DNA from 2 places in the Scopulibacillus cellulosilyticus genome. Region 2 is predicted to be linked to the other one. Evidence: riboswitches for the same ligand, from Rfam matches in the RefSeq annotation. Region 2 holds a riboswitch; the other holds the start of a gene.
What was found. A riboswitch is a leader RNA that binds a small molecule or an ion and turns the genes downstream of it on or off. The one in region 2 is predicted to bind thiamine pyrophosphate.
Positions count from the first base shown of each region.

Region 1 (8,422 bases), on a different contig from region 2:
AAGCAGAATATCTTGTAGATACATCCCGGCTGATAGCTGAAAAGTCCTTATCCTTAGATGAGCTTAAACAATTGAACAATGGTGAAGTCATTAAAAGATTGGTCAAAATAAGAGGAATTGGCCCCTGGACAGCGCAAAATGTTTTATTATTCGGCATGGGAAGAGAGGACTTAATGCCTGCTGGAGATATTGGCATTCAAAACGGTATTAAAAAGTTTTATCAATTGGAACAAAAGCCTACTTTAGATTTTATAGAAAATAAGGCGAAGAGCTGGTCGCCATTTAATAGTTATGCCGCTATCTATTTATGGGAATATCTTGGTAATCATAGTGTGAAGAATCCTTCGCAGTGAATTGCGAAGGGTTTTTTTAAAATAGTTCCTCATTACTAAATCGCTAAAAAAAATTGATGTTTTTATTTTCAGATTATACACAGTTTCCACAGGTTTATCCACAAATATATAGGCTAATCTAGGGGTATTCCACATATTTACCCACAATATCCACAGGATTTTTAATTTTTATCCCCAATTATTACTCACAAATTCATTTCACTGTCCATCGAATTTTTTAGAGGTTATCCACTTATCCACAAAAATATTGACAAAAGACTGTTTCGTATGTCTCAAAACGGCTTGCTATGAAATTGACACAAAATAAATTTTATATGCGTCTTTTGTCACGCACTGGGCGAATGTGCATATGATGTGGTTACTAGAGGTGAGCAACGATGGCAACCAAAATGGAAGAGGTTTATATGGAAAACTCAATTGCCGTGGAAAAACAAATGTGGAAGAAAGGCCGGCGCAGGCAAAAGGTGAAACATTTGCTCACGGTAGCATCTCCAGTTTGTTTGCTTATTTTATGGGAAGTTTTATCACGGACACATATCATTGATGCACGTTTTTTTCCTCCGCCTACTGAAATCATCGGTACCTTTTTTAAAATGGCAGCCAGCGGTGATTTATTCGATAATTTGGGCATCAGTTTATATAGGATTATAGGCGGCTTTCTGTTAGGTGTGATTCCGGCGATTTTACTGGGACTGTTAATGGGAATGTACCGGCCATTCAGGTATTTTTTTCAACCGTTAGTCATGGCGCTTATGCCAATTCCTACACTTGCTTTGATGCCGATAATTTTAATTATCTTTGGTATTAGTGACTTTTCAAAAATGATTACAATTGCAGGAAGCGTGTTCTTCCCTGTTGTTATTAATACCGCTGCCGGTGTCGCCAATATTGATCAAATTTATTTAGATGTCGCTAAAAACTACGGGGCAAAATCAAAAGACTTTTTCTTTAAGATTGCTTTACCCGGTGCTCTTCCTGTGATGTTAGAGGGTATTCAAATGGGGCAGGCAATCGCATTATTAACCATTGTTGCAGCGGAAATGATGGGTGCGCATTCCGGGATCGGCTATCTTATCTGGACATCGTATAAAGCTTTCTTACTGCAACAAATGTATGTGGGTTTAATCCTTATTTCTTTCTTTGGCTATTTCTTCTCTCTGTTATTGCGAATGCTGCAAAAGGTGCTTATTCCATGGAAAAAGTAGTTTTTTGTAAAGGAGGGGGAGTATGTCCGTAACGCCGAAAATTCAAATCAATCATTTAACAAAGATTTTCTTTAAAAAGCAAACGGCTGTTACTGCAATAAAAGACATAAATTTAAGCATTAATGATGGAGAATTTGTTTGTTTGCTCGGACCAAGCGGCTGCGGAAAAACAACACTATTAAGGATTTTGGCGGGACTTGAGAAACCGAGTACAGGGGATTTTAAAATTACGCGCTCAAGCCAAGACCGGCCGCTGCAATCAATGATTTTTCAAGAAAAAGGCGTTATTCCCTGGCTGACCGTCGAAGACAATGTGGCTTTTGGATTAAAAATGCGTCATCTGCCAAAAAGCAAGATCAAACAGCAAACAGACTATTATCTTGAAAAAGTCGGACTCAAGGACTTCAGAAAGCTTTATCCTTCTGAAATATCCGGTGGAATGAAACAAAGGGTCAGTATTGCCCGGGCATTTGCCAATGATCCGGAAATCCTGTTAATGGATGAACCGTTTGCGGCTCTTGATGAGCAAAACAAATTTATTTTACAAGAGGAATTACTTAATATTTGGTCAGAAACAAAGAAAACAGTCTTGTTTATTACACATAGTATTGATGAAGCATTGCTGTTGAGCGACCGTATTTTATTAATGAGTACACAGCCCGGGCAGATTATTCGCGAGAAAATGATTGACGTACCGAGACCGAGAAAAGTAGAAACGATCCGTTCTAATCCAGAGATGTCGAAAGAGTTCGTTGATATTTGGGAGCATTTGCAAACCGCAGTGGAAAAAGCACGCCAATCTTAACTTTATAAATGTGAGTTCAAAAAGGGGGAACGAGCAAAGCTTCTCGAAATACTACGAGTTGCGACGAGAAGTTGGCGATACCTCTGTGAATAATCTGCGGCGCAGGAGCACGGTCTACTAGAATATTCATCTTTGAACACTGCGACGAGCTATGAATAGCTTCATCGATAATCCTCGCGCAGGAGCACGGTCTACTAGAATATTCATCTTTGAATACTGCGACGAGCTATGAATAGCTTCATCGATAATCCTCGCGCAGAGCACGGTCTACTAGAATATTCATCTTTGAACACTGCGACGAGCTATGAATAGCTTCATCGTTAATCCTCGCGCAGGAGCACAGAGACATCTTAGTATTTGCCCCATGTTTCCGGGACTTTTTGAACATCATCTAGAGGAGGCATGTAAGGTGTGGAAGAAATTCCTTGCCGCTTTATTAGTGATTCCGTTGTTTGTTTTGATTATAAGTGGCTGCCAGGGGGGAGATTCGTCAAAAGAAAAACAATCTAATGTTGTGGATACTAAGGCTAAACCGGTGGATGGCAATTTAAAACCATTAAAGAAGCCGACCACCGTGGTCATTGCGGAGGATGATTCCGCATCTGCTGCGGGATTTTATATTGCTAATGCTAAAGGATATTTCAAAGATTACAATATTAAAATCAAATTTGCTAAGTTCTCTAACAGTGATGATATGCTGCCGGCGCTCGCTTCCGGTAAAGTTGATATTGCAGGCGGTATTTCTTCCGCATCCTTCTTTAATTCGATGGCACAGGGAATAGATGTCAAAATGATTGCCGACAAAGGACATAATTTGAAAGGCCAATCCTACTTTTCCTTCGTGGTAAGTAAAAAGATGAAAAACAAAATAAAATCGTATAAAGATTTTAAAGGCAAAAAAATTGCTGTTTCTACAAAAAATGGGGTCGATGATTATATTTTTTCAAAAATGTTGAAGCATGCGGGACTTTCAAGAAAAGATGTTCATTTTGTTCTAATGCCTGATTTCGGCAATATGGTATCGGCAATCAGTAACGGTACAATTGATGCTGCTTTGCAAATCGAACCAATGATTACACAAGGCGAAGCGGAAGGTATCCATTATCGTTTCGGGGACACAACAGATTATGCACCAAAAGCTCAAATTGCCATGGTACTTGGATCGCCGAAGTTTGTTGATGATGAGCATGCTGTTGCACTAAGGTTTATGGTAGCTTACTTAAAAGGCGTCAGGGATTATAATGATGCATTCGTTAAGGGAAAAGGAAATAAAAAAGAAATCATAGACATCATGACGAAGAATACATCACTTAAAGATCCAAAAATATGGAACAAAGTCAGCGTGATAGGCCTAGACCCGAATGGTAAAATGTTTGTTAATAATATTAAAGATCAATATAAATGGTATAAATCACGCGGAGGCATTGACGGAAACGTAAATGTTAACAAAGCCGTTGATACCTCGTTGGCTAAAGAGGCAGTGAAAGTATTAGGGCCCTATAAATAATGAAATGACTCCTTAGGCGTTAAATACGGGGATAATTGTAATGACTTTAAGGAATATCCAATGACTGCCCTAAAAAATTGATCTTTAGAATCTATGAATTTATGTTAATATTATAATAACTGGATAAGTATTTAAACACTAGGGGAGCCAACAGGCTGAGATCAAACTTAAGTTTGAGACCCTTCGAACCTGACCTGGATAATACCTGCGTAGGGAAGTGGAAGCTTGCCATTTAGGCTTGATCAATGTATTTAAACCACTCTTTATGCTAAAAAGAGTGGTTTTTTGCGTTATAAATTGGCAAGTTTACTTTAACAGATATGTGCGCGGCCGCAAGTCCTCGTTCTCATAAACTTTGTCAGGAGGGGATATTATTATGACAACATTAACAGAACAAATTGAAATAAAATTAGAGGAAACTCAAGATGAATTATTACAATTGTTAGAGGAATTAGTCCGTTTTCCAACGGTTAGTCCGCCGGCAAGAAATACAACAGAAGCTCAATTATTTATCCAAAATTACTTGGAACACCTAAATTTCAAAACAGAAAAATGGGATGTGTTCCCCGGTGATCCAAATGTTGTTGGTATTAGAAAAGGAACAGATTCAGACCGTTATAATAGTCTAATTCTTAATGGCCATATAGATGTAGCCGAGGTCGGAGATGATTCAAATTGGACAAGTTCACCCTTTCAATTAAGAAAAGAAAATAAATATGTATACGGACGGGGTGCAGCGGATATGAAGGGAGGACTTGCTTGCGCTTTGTTTTCGATTAAGCTTTTAACGGAACTTGGTATAGAGCTAAAAGGAGACTTGCAATTTCAATCCGTCATCGGCGAAGAGGTTGGTGAAGCGGGCACTTTGTCTTGCACTGAAAAAGGTTATACGGGGGACTTTGCGATTGTCATGGACACAAGTCACTTAAATATCCAAGGACAAGGCGGTGTCATTACCGGGTGGATAACTGTAAAAAGTAAACAAACGTTCCACGATGGCCTCAGGTCTAAAATGATTCATGCCGGCGGCGGGATTAAAGGAGCCAGTGCCATAGAAAAAATGATGAAAGTCATTCAGGGTTTACAAGAACTGGAACGCCATTGGTCGATTACAAAAAGTTATCCAGGGTTTCCGCCGGGGATCAATACGATTAATCCGGCTGTCATCGAAGGAGGGAGACATGCGGCCTTTATTGCAGATGAGTGTAAGTTGTGGATTACCGTTCATTTTTATCCTGATGAAACGTATGAAGAGGTGATAAAAGAAATTGAGGATCATTTATACAATACAGCATTGGCAGACCCATGGCTAAAAGAGAATCCACCGGAATTTCGTTGGGGCGGCAAATCAATGATCGAAGACCGCGGAGAGATTTTTCCTTCGTTGGAAATTAACCCGGATCACCCAGCAGTTGTTCGTTTAAGCAATCATCACAAGAAAGTAACAAATGAAGAAGCTGTTATAGGTATGTCAACATCTGTCAACGATTCCGGGTGGCTTGGAAGAGCCGGTATTCCTGCCGTTACATATGGGCCGGGGCAATTAGAAGATGCCCATTCAGTAGATGAAAAAGTGAGTATTCATGAATTGCTGGATTTTACAAAAACAATGGCGTGTTTTATTGCTGATTGGTGCAACACACGAAAGGAGAGAGAATGATGTCATTTACAGAACGGTTATCTAAAAATATCGAACCTATTTGGGCGAAAATCCATGATCATCCTTTTGTCCAAGGGATCGGAAATGGAACATTACCTCAAGAAACGTTTGCCTATTATATGAAACAAGATTATGTGTATTTAATCGACTATGCCAAGCTGTTTGCAATAGGTTCTATAAAAGCAAGAGATATTGAAACAATGGGGTGGTTTGCCAGACTTCTGCACGAAACATTCAACACTGAGATGGATTTACATAGGCAATATGCATCGGAATTTGGAATTACAAGAGAGGAATTGGAGCGAACCGAACCAACGCCTATCAACTTAGCATATACACGCTATATGCTCCATGTTGCCCAAAACGGTTCACTTTCTGAACTTGTCTCTTGTCTTCTTCCGTGCATGTGGAGCTATTGGGAAATCGGAAAGGAACTGTATGCCTATAATGGAGAGTCATTGTCCAAGAACCCTTACGCAAAGTGGATTGAAATGTATGCATCAGATGACTTCGGGGAGCTTTGTCAATGGCTGATTGAATGTCTTGATAAACAGACGAATGGAAAGCCGGAATTTGAACTTCAAGTTTTAGAGAAACATTTTCAAACGACATCCCGTTATGAGTATATGTTTTGGAATATGGTCTATGAGCAGCATGAATGGCCAATATGACAGGCGGTATGTTAAAAAAATGAATTAAAAATAGAAGCCCTGGACGGCATTACCGTTCAGGGCTTCTATCGCAGGAAGATGGAATTGTCGTTATGACTTCAGCGCCAAAATCTTTGGCTAAGGAGACGATGGAAGAATTGATACGCCAAATGTAATATAAGTCATAAACTAATTGGTCTTGATTGCTGTTTCCACGAAATGATTGTTCAGGAAAACGTTCAATTTGTTCTCTTTCTTTTTCAAGCTTCCATACTCTTGCTTTAAATGTTTTTCCTATCATCAGCTTATTTAAAGTATCAAGGTTATCTTGTAACCGTTGATTAACCTGTATTAGCGTCCTTTGTAAAAAGGGATTGATTCTGATCTTTCCTTCTGTGTTTGTAGAAGCTGTGAGATGTTTTGCATAATAATTCAAGGCGGTTAGAACGGTCAGCCTTCGTTCGATGCCGGATCTCCCTAACGCACCGGGTGTGTTATGAAGCGGTTTTGCTTCATCCCTGATTTGCTGAAGTTTCTCGTCCAATTCCAATGCCATATCCGCAAGGTAAGCGGATTGATCACTATCTATTAATTTGTTAATAAAACCATTAAGGTATAGTTTTAAGCCGTTCAGGAAGTCTACGGTTCTATCGGAGACTTTATCCCGAGTTTTTATAGGAAGGACAAGAACGGAAACGAGCAATCCGATGCCGACTCCCACAAGTGTATCAATAACACGTGCGGTTAATAATTGTTCATTAACGCCGCCGAGCAAAAGATTATACATGATTGCTAAGACCATTGTCATCCAAAAAGTCATCAGTGCATATGAAATATCAAGGAGATAAAAAGCCATAAAAATACAAATGAACAAGAGTAAGAGTTCCAAATCCGTACGCCCGTCTACAAGATGAGCGAAAAAGAATCCGCAAACCGCTCCAATCAGCGTACCAATAAATCTATGAAAGGCTTTGACAAACGTTCTCCCTACCGATTCGGTTCCAAGAAGAACGACAAACGCAGAAAGTAATGCCCAGAACTGGTGAGCAGGCGACAAAAGATAGCCAAATATTGTTGCAAGCTCACAGGCAATAGCGGCCTGGACGGCTTTCTTTGTGGATACCCGCATCCCCTTTTCATTTTCGTTGTTGCTTGACTCCAATTCGTCACTCTCAGAATTCTCGATGTTTAAAAAAGATTTAAGCTTCTCTTTGTTTATATTTTCTATTCTAATTTGGCGCATACGGTTGGCGCCTTCAATAAGGTGGCTTGCAATCGATTCTACGCGTCTGATTAAATACAACCAGTCTTGATTTTCATCATTTTTGTGATGAAATTGGTCTAAATATGCCCTTAACTCGCGAACAGCATTTTCAGCTTCCTTTAAATGCGAATGGTCATAATCATCCTCCTGCACATCCGAATAGCGTAACGAACGGACGACATTTAGCAGTGATTTTCTGATCACATCATTTTCAAATGCGTGTAATAGCTTTAAACGTTTTAACGCTGAGAATAATGTCTCTATTAACATTTCTGCATTAAAAATATACACTCGCAGGTGCTGGGAGCGAATGCCGGGCCATATTCGAGATGGCTCTGTGGAATGGAGTTCACCTGACAGCATTCTCGTATATGCGTTTAACTTTGTGATATGTCTGTTAAGACGGTTGAGCCTGAGCCAATTAATTTTTAAATCCTGTATCATATCAATCATGATGTCAAACGTTAAATTAACTTGAATATGGAATGAAGCCATGCTGCGTTTTAACGTCCTATCGGAGCGCTCTTTGAATAGAATAAAATGGGACAAATAAGCCGACGCAACACCGATAATAATACCAATTAAAAATAAAAGGAGCTGGTCAAACTTAACGTGCAAGAGAACGGATATATATAAGGAAAAAAACGAGACCATACATAAAGAAAAATAACGTGAACGATAACGCTGTAAATAAAAGGCTGAAAAAATAACAATAAGTAATACAATATCTATCACATGGTTAAAAGTTGACGTCCATGTACCTACTGTGACCGAAATACCCCCAGACAAAGGCAAGAGACACGTGGTGACTTTTTGTTCTGCCATTGTATCGTCATTGACGGCTGTAATGCTCATAAGACTTATGATGCCCGATAAAATGGCGGCTGTTATCTCTCCTTTTGCGAAAGTATTAACGATAAAAAGCATGCTGAGGACAGAACAGGCAACCGCAAATGTGACTCTGAGTGCCTTTTGAAG
Region 1 is NZ_JBHTCO010000017.1:52,974-61,395, forward strand. Features, by position in the region: gene ACFQRG_RS13325 (DNA-3-methyladenine glycosylase family protein) at 1-353, shown strand, start outside; gene ACFQRG_RS13330 (ABC transporter permease) at 731-1,558, shown strand; gene ACFQRG_RS13335 (ABC transporter ATP-binding protein) at 1,581-2,363, shown strand; gene ACFQRG_RS13340 (ABC transporter substrate-binding protein) at 2,728-3,870, shown strand; TPP riboswitch at 4,001-4,103, shown strand; gene ACFQRG_RS13345 (acetylornithine deacetylase) at 4,247-5,530, shown strand; gene tenA (thiaminase II) at 5,527-6,201, shown strand; gene ACFQRG_RS13355 (FUSC family protein) at 6,251-8,422, opposite strand, start outside.
Region 1: it holds a riboswitch for thiamine pyrophosphate, as region 2 does, so the genes downstream of both, ACFQRG_RS13345 (acetylornithine deacetylase) here and ACFQRG_RS15825 (thiamine phosphate synthase) in region 2, are expected to answer to the same signal.

Region 2 (8,422 bases):
TTGGTTAGGGACATGATCTGTAGAATATACAGCCATTAATAAGTCCAGCTGCATAAATGTTTGGGCTACAAGAATACCTGCGATAATAAACATTAGAAAGACTTTATCAGTTATAATGATCTTGTAATCAGCAAATTGCTGAAAAATATAATGGGTCCATTTCCCCCGCTCACCTTGCGGCCCCTTTTTTTCACCTTTACTTTCCGGTGTTGTTTCACGAATAAATTTTTGTAAAACAATCGTTAAAATAATACTGATAATAAGACAAACAACAAGGAGTTCAAAGCGGTAATTGAAAAAGAATATTCCGCCCAAAATAGGGCCAAGGACAACAGATATATTAATAGATGTATAAAAAACGGCAAATACCGATGCCCGGTGACGTTCAGGTACGACGTCCGCAACCATGGCATGACTTGCCGGCATATATAATGCTCCAAACAAACCTAAAGCTGAAAAACTAATAAAGGTAAGGACTGGCGATGTCAGCCATGGTGAATTGCCTAAAGCAAAGAAAATAAAACAAATCACGTTGCCGGCAGTAGAGAGTACCATCATTCGTTTTCTTCCAAAATGATCGGCGCAGTAACCGCCGATCAAACCAACAATGACACCAATGACTTGAGAAACGATAAGTAACAAACCTGCTTTTTCCTTGCCGAATGTATTTGAGAAGTAGATCGACATAAAAGGAAAGTACATCCAAAACAGCAAATTGCTGATGCCTTCGCCTAATAGCCGGATTTTAAGGTTTGTATCCCAATCTCTCCATCTCATCGTCTTTCTCCTCCCTTGTATGATGACTTTAAAAAGGTATTAAAGTGACAAAATTATGCCATATAATGCCTTCATCATCGCAAAGGAGACAAGACCGGATAAAAACAAAAAAGGCCCTGATAGACGCACTTATCCCACGTCCATCATAGACCGCAAATGTTAAGTCTAAAGAGGATCATGGTCACCCCGCCGCATGATGATGTAAGGCAGCATAAATAAAACCCACCATAGAGGATGTTTAAAATTCCGGGAAACAGGTGCTCCTGCGCCGTAGCATATTCGGGGAAGTGTCTCTAACTTCTCGTCGCAAGGCTCAGGATGATGTTAAGGCAGCTGCCTGGCTGTCGAATTTCTTCGTTGCGTCGCCGCTCCGGTTCTCACGTAGGTTCTGACTACGTTCCGATCCTCGCAGCTTCCGCGCCTCGAACTTCTCGGCCCTGTTTGTCCTCATTGTAAACAAAACTCAATGTGAATTTTCCTTATTCTGCAAGCACCACATCATGGACAAAGCAAACCATAGTTCCAGCTCCAATCCTGCTTGAATACTACCAATTTATCACATTTTTAAAAAATTTACAATCATTTTTTTCAAGGGGTCTGACCCCTTGAAATTGTGGATATTGTTGATAATGTGGGTAACCGCCTTTTCTTCATTTTAAATACCGTTATTAATGACCGGTAATACCCATTGTTGATAAATATTCTTGGCTTCTTGTTCATTCTTAGTGCCATGGATGAGCGCACGGCCATCGCGAAAAACAACAAGCCGTTTGTCATTTAAATAAATGTTAATAAGAAAGTCATTGGCTTCAACCTGCTGATTTGTATGTTGAAACTGTTTTTTCAGCTGTTCGAAATCAATGTGAAACTCCTTGCCAGGTCTAATTTGAACGGTATCCCTGCCGCATAAAACTGTCGTCCTGGTGTTTCTATTAACATTTAAATACGGGTATACAGGATGCCTGCCGCAAGAGGGACAGTCTTCCCTTTTTAATGTATTGACTTTAATGCTTGACCACTCATTATCCCATAAATCCGTAAATAAGAGTGTTGACCGCAATGATGTAAAATCTTCAACTAAAATTTTTAACGCCTCAGTCACCTGTTGAGAACACACCCACTGAACAACCGGACCAATCACACCTACCGTATCACATGTATCACCATTAAAAGGAACCTTCCCCATTAGGCACTCAAAACAAGGTGTTTCACCGGGAATAATGGTATAGGTTATCCCTGTACTCCCCACACATCCGCCATAAATCCATGGAATATTGTACATTTGCGAAATATCATTAATATACATCCGGGTTTCGAAGTTATCTGTCGCATCAATGATGACATTTACGCCTTGTATCACAGCTGAAATGTCTACCCCGAAAAAGTCAGCTACGACCGGGGTCAAATTAACTTCAGAATTGATCTGCTTTAAGCGCTGACAGGCAGCCACTGCCTTAGGCATTCTTAATCTGGCATCTTCTTCAGTATAAAGCTGCTGACGCTGCAAATTAGACCATTCCACATAATCTCTATCAATGATTGTTACCTTCCCGACGCCGCTTCTGACCAACATTTCGCAAGCGCCCGCACCCAGGGCCCCGGCGCCTACAACGAGTGCATGTTTGCTCCTGATTTTTTCCTGTCCATGGGCACCAATCGGTTTAAAAAGCTTTTGCCTTGAATATCGATCAGTCAACGACACTCATTCCTTCTACAGGACTGCTTGGCGTCGCCTGAAGCTTCTTATCTATCCGTCCTGCTTCGAATCCCAAACGCCCCGCTTCAATGGCCAGTTTCATTGCTTTTGCCATTTTGACCGGGTCCTGTGCACCTGATACCGCACTATTCAGGAGCACACCATCCGCACCAAGCGCCATTGCCATCGCTGCATCAGCAGGTGAGCCAATACCGGCATCAACAATCACTGGGACATCTACTTTATTAATAATATATTGAAGATTAGTAGGGTTTAAAAGACCAAGGCCGGAACCAATTGGGGAAGCCCCAGGCATAACCGCGTGTACACCTAAATCAGCAAGCCTTTTTGCAAGAATGACATCATCAGAAATATAAGGCAGAACGATAAAACCTTCAGATAAAAGCGTTTCACATGCTTTATAAGTTTCAAGCGGATCAGGGAGCAATGTCTCTTGATCACCTATGACTTCAACTTTAATCATGTCACACAAACCGGACGCTTTTGCCAAGCGGGCAATCCTGACTGCTTCTTCAGCATTTGAAGCACCTGCCGTATTTGGAAGCAGTGTATATTGATCAGTATCAATCAGCTCTAAAAAATTAGGCTGATTGGCGTCAAAAATATTCATTCTCCGAACAGCAAAGGTTAAAATATCTGTTTCAGATTCAAGGACCGCTTGTTTTTGTACATTAAAATCAGAAAACTTGCCTGTGCCTAATAACAACCGTGAATTAAACGTTTTATTTGCAATTTTTAACATATTAACCGCCTCCTACGAAATGAACAATTTCTATTTGATCGCCTTCATTTAATGACTTGCTTTTATAAGTCTCTCGATCGATAATTTCTTTATTTTTTTCAACAATGGCCAGTTTATTTTCTATATGAAAATGGGTTAATAGTTGGTCAATCGTTGAAATACTTTCCGGAAGATTAATGTTTTTGCCATTGACTCTGACATTCAACGCATTGTCACCTCCTTATTCAGCGTTAATAGTCTGCTGGCATTAAAGGGAGCCAGTTCAGGCACATCTTTCCCGGTCATTGCCATTTGGGCAACCAGCTTACCTGTAATAGGGCTTAATAAAATACCATTGCGGTAATGACCCGTCGCATACATTAATCCATCAAACAATGTATCCCGCCCGATAAATGGCAATCCATCATTAGTCTGCGGCCTTTGTCCGCTCCATACACGGTTAAATGTTGCTTCACTCAGTATCGGTAAAATATCTATCGCCTGTTTGAGGAGCGATTGGACCCCGCCCGCTGTTACCGATTGATCATAATCATAGGGTTTCATAGTGGCCCCGATAAAAATTTCTCCGCCCCTTTTTGGTGCAATATAGCATTTCTCAGAAAACAATGTTGACTTTAACGCTGAAGATTGCGTCGTTACTGAAACGACCTCTCCTTTAACCGGGTAAATATTAATATGCGGTTGATGAGAAAACCATACTTGGCTCCACGCACCTGTTGCTATAATCACCAAGTGACTATAATAAGTACCTGCTGCTGTTTTCACACTTTGAACACGGCCGTCTTTAATTTCTAAATCCAAAACGTCTGTATATTCACGAATTTTTGCCCCGTAATGCATAGCCCCGCGCGCTAAAGCATTGGTTAAATCAACAGGGTGGACTTGACCTTCATTTGGAAAATATAGTCCGCCTATAACAAGATCAGAAACTGCCGGCACTTTATCGAGGATCATGCGCTGGTCACCTAAAATAACTTCTTCGCCATTATCTTTTTGCCACTCTGCAATTTTTGTAAGGCGTTCGAGTTCATCAGGTGTAAAAGCAAGTTTTAACGCTCCGCTCTTCGTATAACCAATGTCAATGCCCGTCAAATCTTTCAACTCTTCCGATAAATCAGGAAACAGATCACGGCTCTTTCTTGCTAACTGAAATAATGGACCTTCTTCTTCTATTTCTGACTGAACCCCAAGCATTCCTGCCGCAGCACTGGATGCTTTTTCGCCGATACGATCTTTTTCTAAAAGCAAAACACTATGCTTCTTTTTAGCCAGGTAATAGGCGATTGAACAGCCGATGACACCTCCGCCAATGATGATCACATCATGAACTTTTCCCAACACTCACTCCTCCTTTAGACAATTTACATATTTTAGGCACATGCCGCCGGGATCCTCTGCATTCATAATTCCCGACATAACAGCCGCACCTTGTGCCCCTGTTTGTCTTACTTTATTGATCGTTTCCGGATAGATGCCTCCAATGGCTATCACCGGAATTGATACTGATTTAACAACATCTGATAGCAATGACAATCCCTTCCCCGCAAGGCCCGGCTTACATGAAGTCGGAAATACATTGCCATAGAAGAGATAATCTGCATTTTGCTTTTCCTTTTTCACTGCTGTTTCTTTTGAATGAACGGAACACCCTACAATTAAATCGGGATAAAGCTGTTTAACCTTATTTGGAGCTTCACCCGATTCAGGAAGATGCACGCCTTTTAGACCTAATAATCCTGCGGCTTCGACATATTTATTGGCTATTATTTTATTTTTTGGTATTCCGTGATTCAGGAGAATTTGAACAAATTGAATATAATCCTTTTGTGAGAGCTCTTTTTCCCTAACATGTACCGCTGTGATGAAAGGGATGATGGCCCTTATTTTCGATGCCGCTTGGTATGCAGAATCCTTGCCCGTCGTAATAACATGAAGTTCTCTCACGCTTTCACCTTCTTAAAAAATAAAAAAACCGTTTTCTTTTCTATAAAAGAAAGCGGTTGACTATTTCAACTAGACGTACAGTTGTAATATTTAGCGCTCCACTTTCCTACGCTGGTACAAACCAGATCAGGTTCTAGAGTTCGGAAAATATCCGTCTCAGCCAATTACGGCACCCCTAGCAGAGTTCATTAATTATATGACTGTTAAGTTAAGATTAACACAAAAGGATATCTTTGAAAATACCTTTCAATAAGTTTTATCTATAATATTAATAGATAAATATCAGAGTTAAAAAATGAAAGCTGTCTTACAATGATAAGACAGCTCAATAAATAGTCACCTTTAATTTTCTGCTCGTAATCAAAAAACAGAGAAGTTACCTTGCATGCGCCTCTTCCGTATACGATGATGCTGATGATGCTGGTGACTCTGATTTCTGTTTAGCTTTTTTAAATTTCACGTTAAAAATAAAATTCAACACAATCGCTGTGACACTGCCGGCAACAATGCCGTTATTAGTTAAAAGCTGAATACCGCTTGGCAGTTTTGCAAATAAGTCCGGCTGTACAGATACTCCTAAGCCTAAGCCTACCGAACAGGCAATGATCAATAAATTTTCATGACGATTAAAGTCTACATGGCTTAACATCCTAATACCGCTTGCGACAACCATACCAAACATAGCAACCATAGCCCCGCCTAATACTGAACTTGGAATCAAAGTGGTAAATGCAGTAATCTTTGGGATAAATCCTAAGGCTACCATGATGAAACCACAACCAACAATAACTTTCCTTGATTTAACTTTAGATAGTTGAATTAACCCGACATTCTGCGAGAAAGTTGTATATGGCAATGCATTAAATAAAGCGCCAATAATTGTTGCCAAGCCTTCTGAACGATAGCCGCGTTCAAGTGCCTTATCGTCTAAAGGCTGCTCGCAAATCTCACTTAATGCAAAAAAGACGCCGGTCGATTCTATCAGACTAACAATGGCAACAATCGTCATTGTTAATATCGCGCTAAAGTGGAATGACGGTACGCTAAAGTGCAACGGTTCAAGAATGTGGAACCAACTTGCCTCTTTAACAGGTGTCAAATCAACCATGCCCATAAAATAAGCAACAATTGTACCGCCAACTAACCCGATTAATATTGAAATAGAACGTACGAACCCTTTAAATACCCTGTTCATGACAATGATAAAAAGCAGAACTCCAAATGAAAGTGAAAGGTTTTTTAAGCTTCCAAAATCATGTGAACCCTGTCCTCCAGCCATGTTCGTAATAGCCGTCGGGATTAGCGTTATGCCAATCACTGTAACAACTGTTCCAATCACAATAGGCGGAAACAGTTTGATCACTTTACCAAAAAACGTTGCAAGAATAAATACAATAATACCTGATACTAGAATTGCACCGTAAATTCCCGAAAGACCAAATTGTTTGCCAATTGCGATCATCGGCGCAACTGCAGTGAATGTACATCCCAGGACAACCGGTAAACCTACCCCTAAAAATTTATTCTTCCAAACTTGAAGCAATGTCGCAATCCCGCTCGCCGCCAAATCAACTGAAACAAGATAGGTTAAGTCTTTTGCATCCATACCCATCGCCCCGCCGATAATCAGCGGGACAATAACTGCTCCTGCATACATAGCTAAAACATGCTGAATGCTCAAGGATAATAGTTTTCCAGGCTGAAGTTTCATAGTTAAAGTCTCCCCTTTTATTAGCGAGCCGCCTCATCGACAAATGTCACAACATTATTTTCTAAAGATGCAATTCGTGCTAAAGAATAGACTTTATACCCTTCTTCATCAAGTTTATTTCTGCCGCTTTGGAATGCCTTTTCTATCACAATGCCGATTCCGGCGACATTCGCTCCCGATTGTTCAACCAAACGGCACAAACCTAAAGCCGCTTCTCCTTTTGCCAGAAAGTCATCAATAATCAGCACTTGATCATTACTTGATAAAAATTTCTTTGAGAGATAGACTTCCTTTTTCTCTTTCTTTGTATACGAGGTAATCTCAGTCGTCAGCAGATCCTCTCTCAATGTCAGTGATTGTTTTTTTCGGGCAAAAATAACTGGAACATCGAGGATTAATCCTGCCATTACGGCCGGTGCGATACCGGATGATTCAATTGTGACAATTTTGGTAATCCCCGCTGCTTTAAATTTATCTGCAAAAGCTTGACCAATTTCTTTCATTAGATGCGGATCAATCTGATGATTTAAAAAACGGTCAACCTTTAATACATCACCGTCAAGAACTCTTCCTTCTTCTCTAATACGCTGCTTTAAAAATTCCACACAGCTGCCTCCCTTTTTTGAAATAGAAAAAGCCCAAGGGTTGTCTATCTCTATAATGAGTGAGACTGCCCTTGGGCTATGTTTTAACAAAATAAAACAAAAGGTGACAGAACACCTTTGTTTATATCCCACTCGTAGTCAGATTATTTACGGTAATCCGGTAGAGACTTGCGGGCCATATTCCCGCGATTATACGAGTTCAAATTATGTCGTTTTTTGTATTAATATTATAACTTAATTGAAGCAAGCTTAACAAGACTTCTTTGAAATTAAGAACGATGTTTAAATTTTCTGTTGATATTGTTAAAGACAAAAAGGATTGTATTTATACCTGCCAGTGAGGCGGTGTATTTTTGTCCCAATAAATCTTACCTAATTCATGGTGAACTTGAAAGTTGTCTTCATTGGTATGGTAATGAAAATTGAACCAATATCCTTCCTTCGGCGGATGGTCGCGTCTTACATGGAACTTAATCCACTCCTTGCCGTTACGGCTGTCATAAAAGTGGAGAATTCGTTCACCGGTGCCGCCGGCAGGGTCATTGCTGACTTCCAAATGCCTTAATAAATTTTCATTTTTGTTCTTTTCAACCATTGAAGCTACAGCATGGCCAAATTTAGGAGCAATATCATTTTGATAAGTGTCCCCGATTTGTTTGCCAATAACAGGACCAAACTTTTTCATCCCTTTATTAACAGCTTCTTCAGTCGCAAATGATTCTAACGCTTTAGTTATCTCTTCTTTTGTTTGACAATCCATTACAATGTCTTGCCAGCTTAATGCTTCGCTCTTTTCTTCAGCCGGCTTTTCAATATCATTTATTTCTTTTGATGAAAGCTCGGGAACTGAAGCTTCATTTGATTCTTCGTGTATTTTTTCACCTGTTGGTTTGTTTTCTGTATGAAGGTACGATGTTGGCACTACT
Region 2 is NZ_JBHTCO010000020.1:125,543-133,964, forward strand. Features, by position in the region: gene ACFQRG_RS15800 (MDR family MFS transporter) at 1-777, opposite strand, end outside; gene ACFQRG_RS15805 (MoeB/ThiF family adenylyltransferase) at 1,433-2,473, opposite strand; gene ACFQRG_RS15810 (thiazole synthase) at 2,466-3,236, opposite strand; gene thiS (sulfur carrier protein ThiS) at 3,238-3,441, opposite strand; gene thiO (glycine oxidase ThiO) at 3,438-4,574, opposite strand; gene ACFQRG_RS15825 (thiamine phosphate synthase) at 4,578-5,180, opposite strand; TPP riboswitch at 5,267-5,367, opposite strand; gene ACFQRG_RS15830 (nucleobase:cation symporter-2 family protein) at 5,557-6,891, opposite strand; gene ACFQRG_RS15835 (xanthine phosphoribosyltransferase) at 6,912-7,496, opposite strand; purine riboswitch at 7,612-7,713, opposite strand; gene ACFQRG_RS15840 (YpjP family protein) at 7,822-8,422, opposite strand, start outside.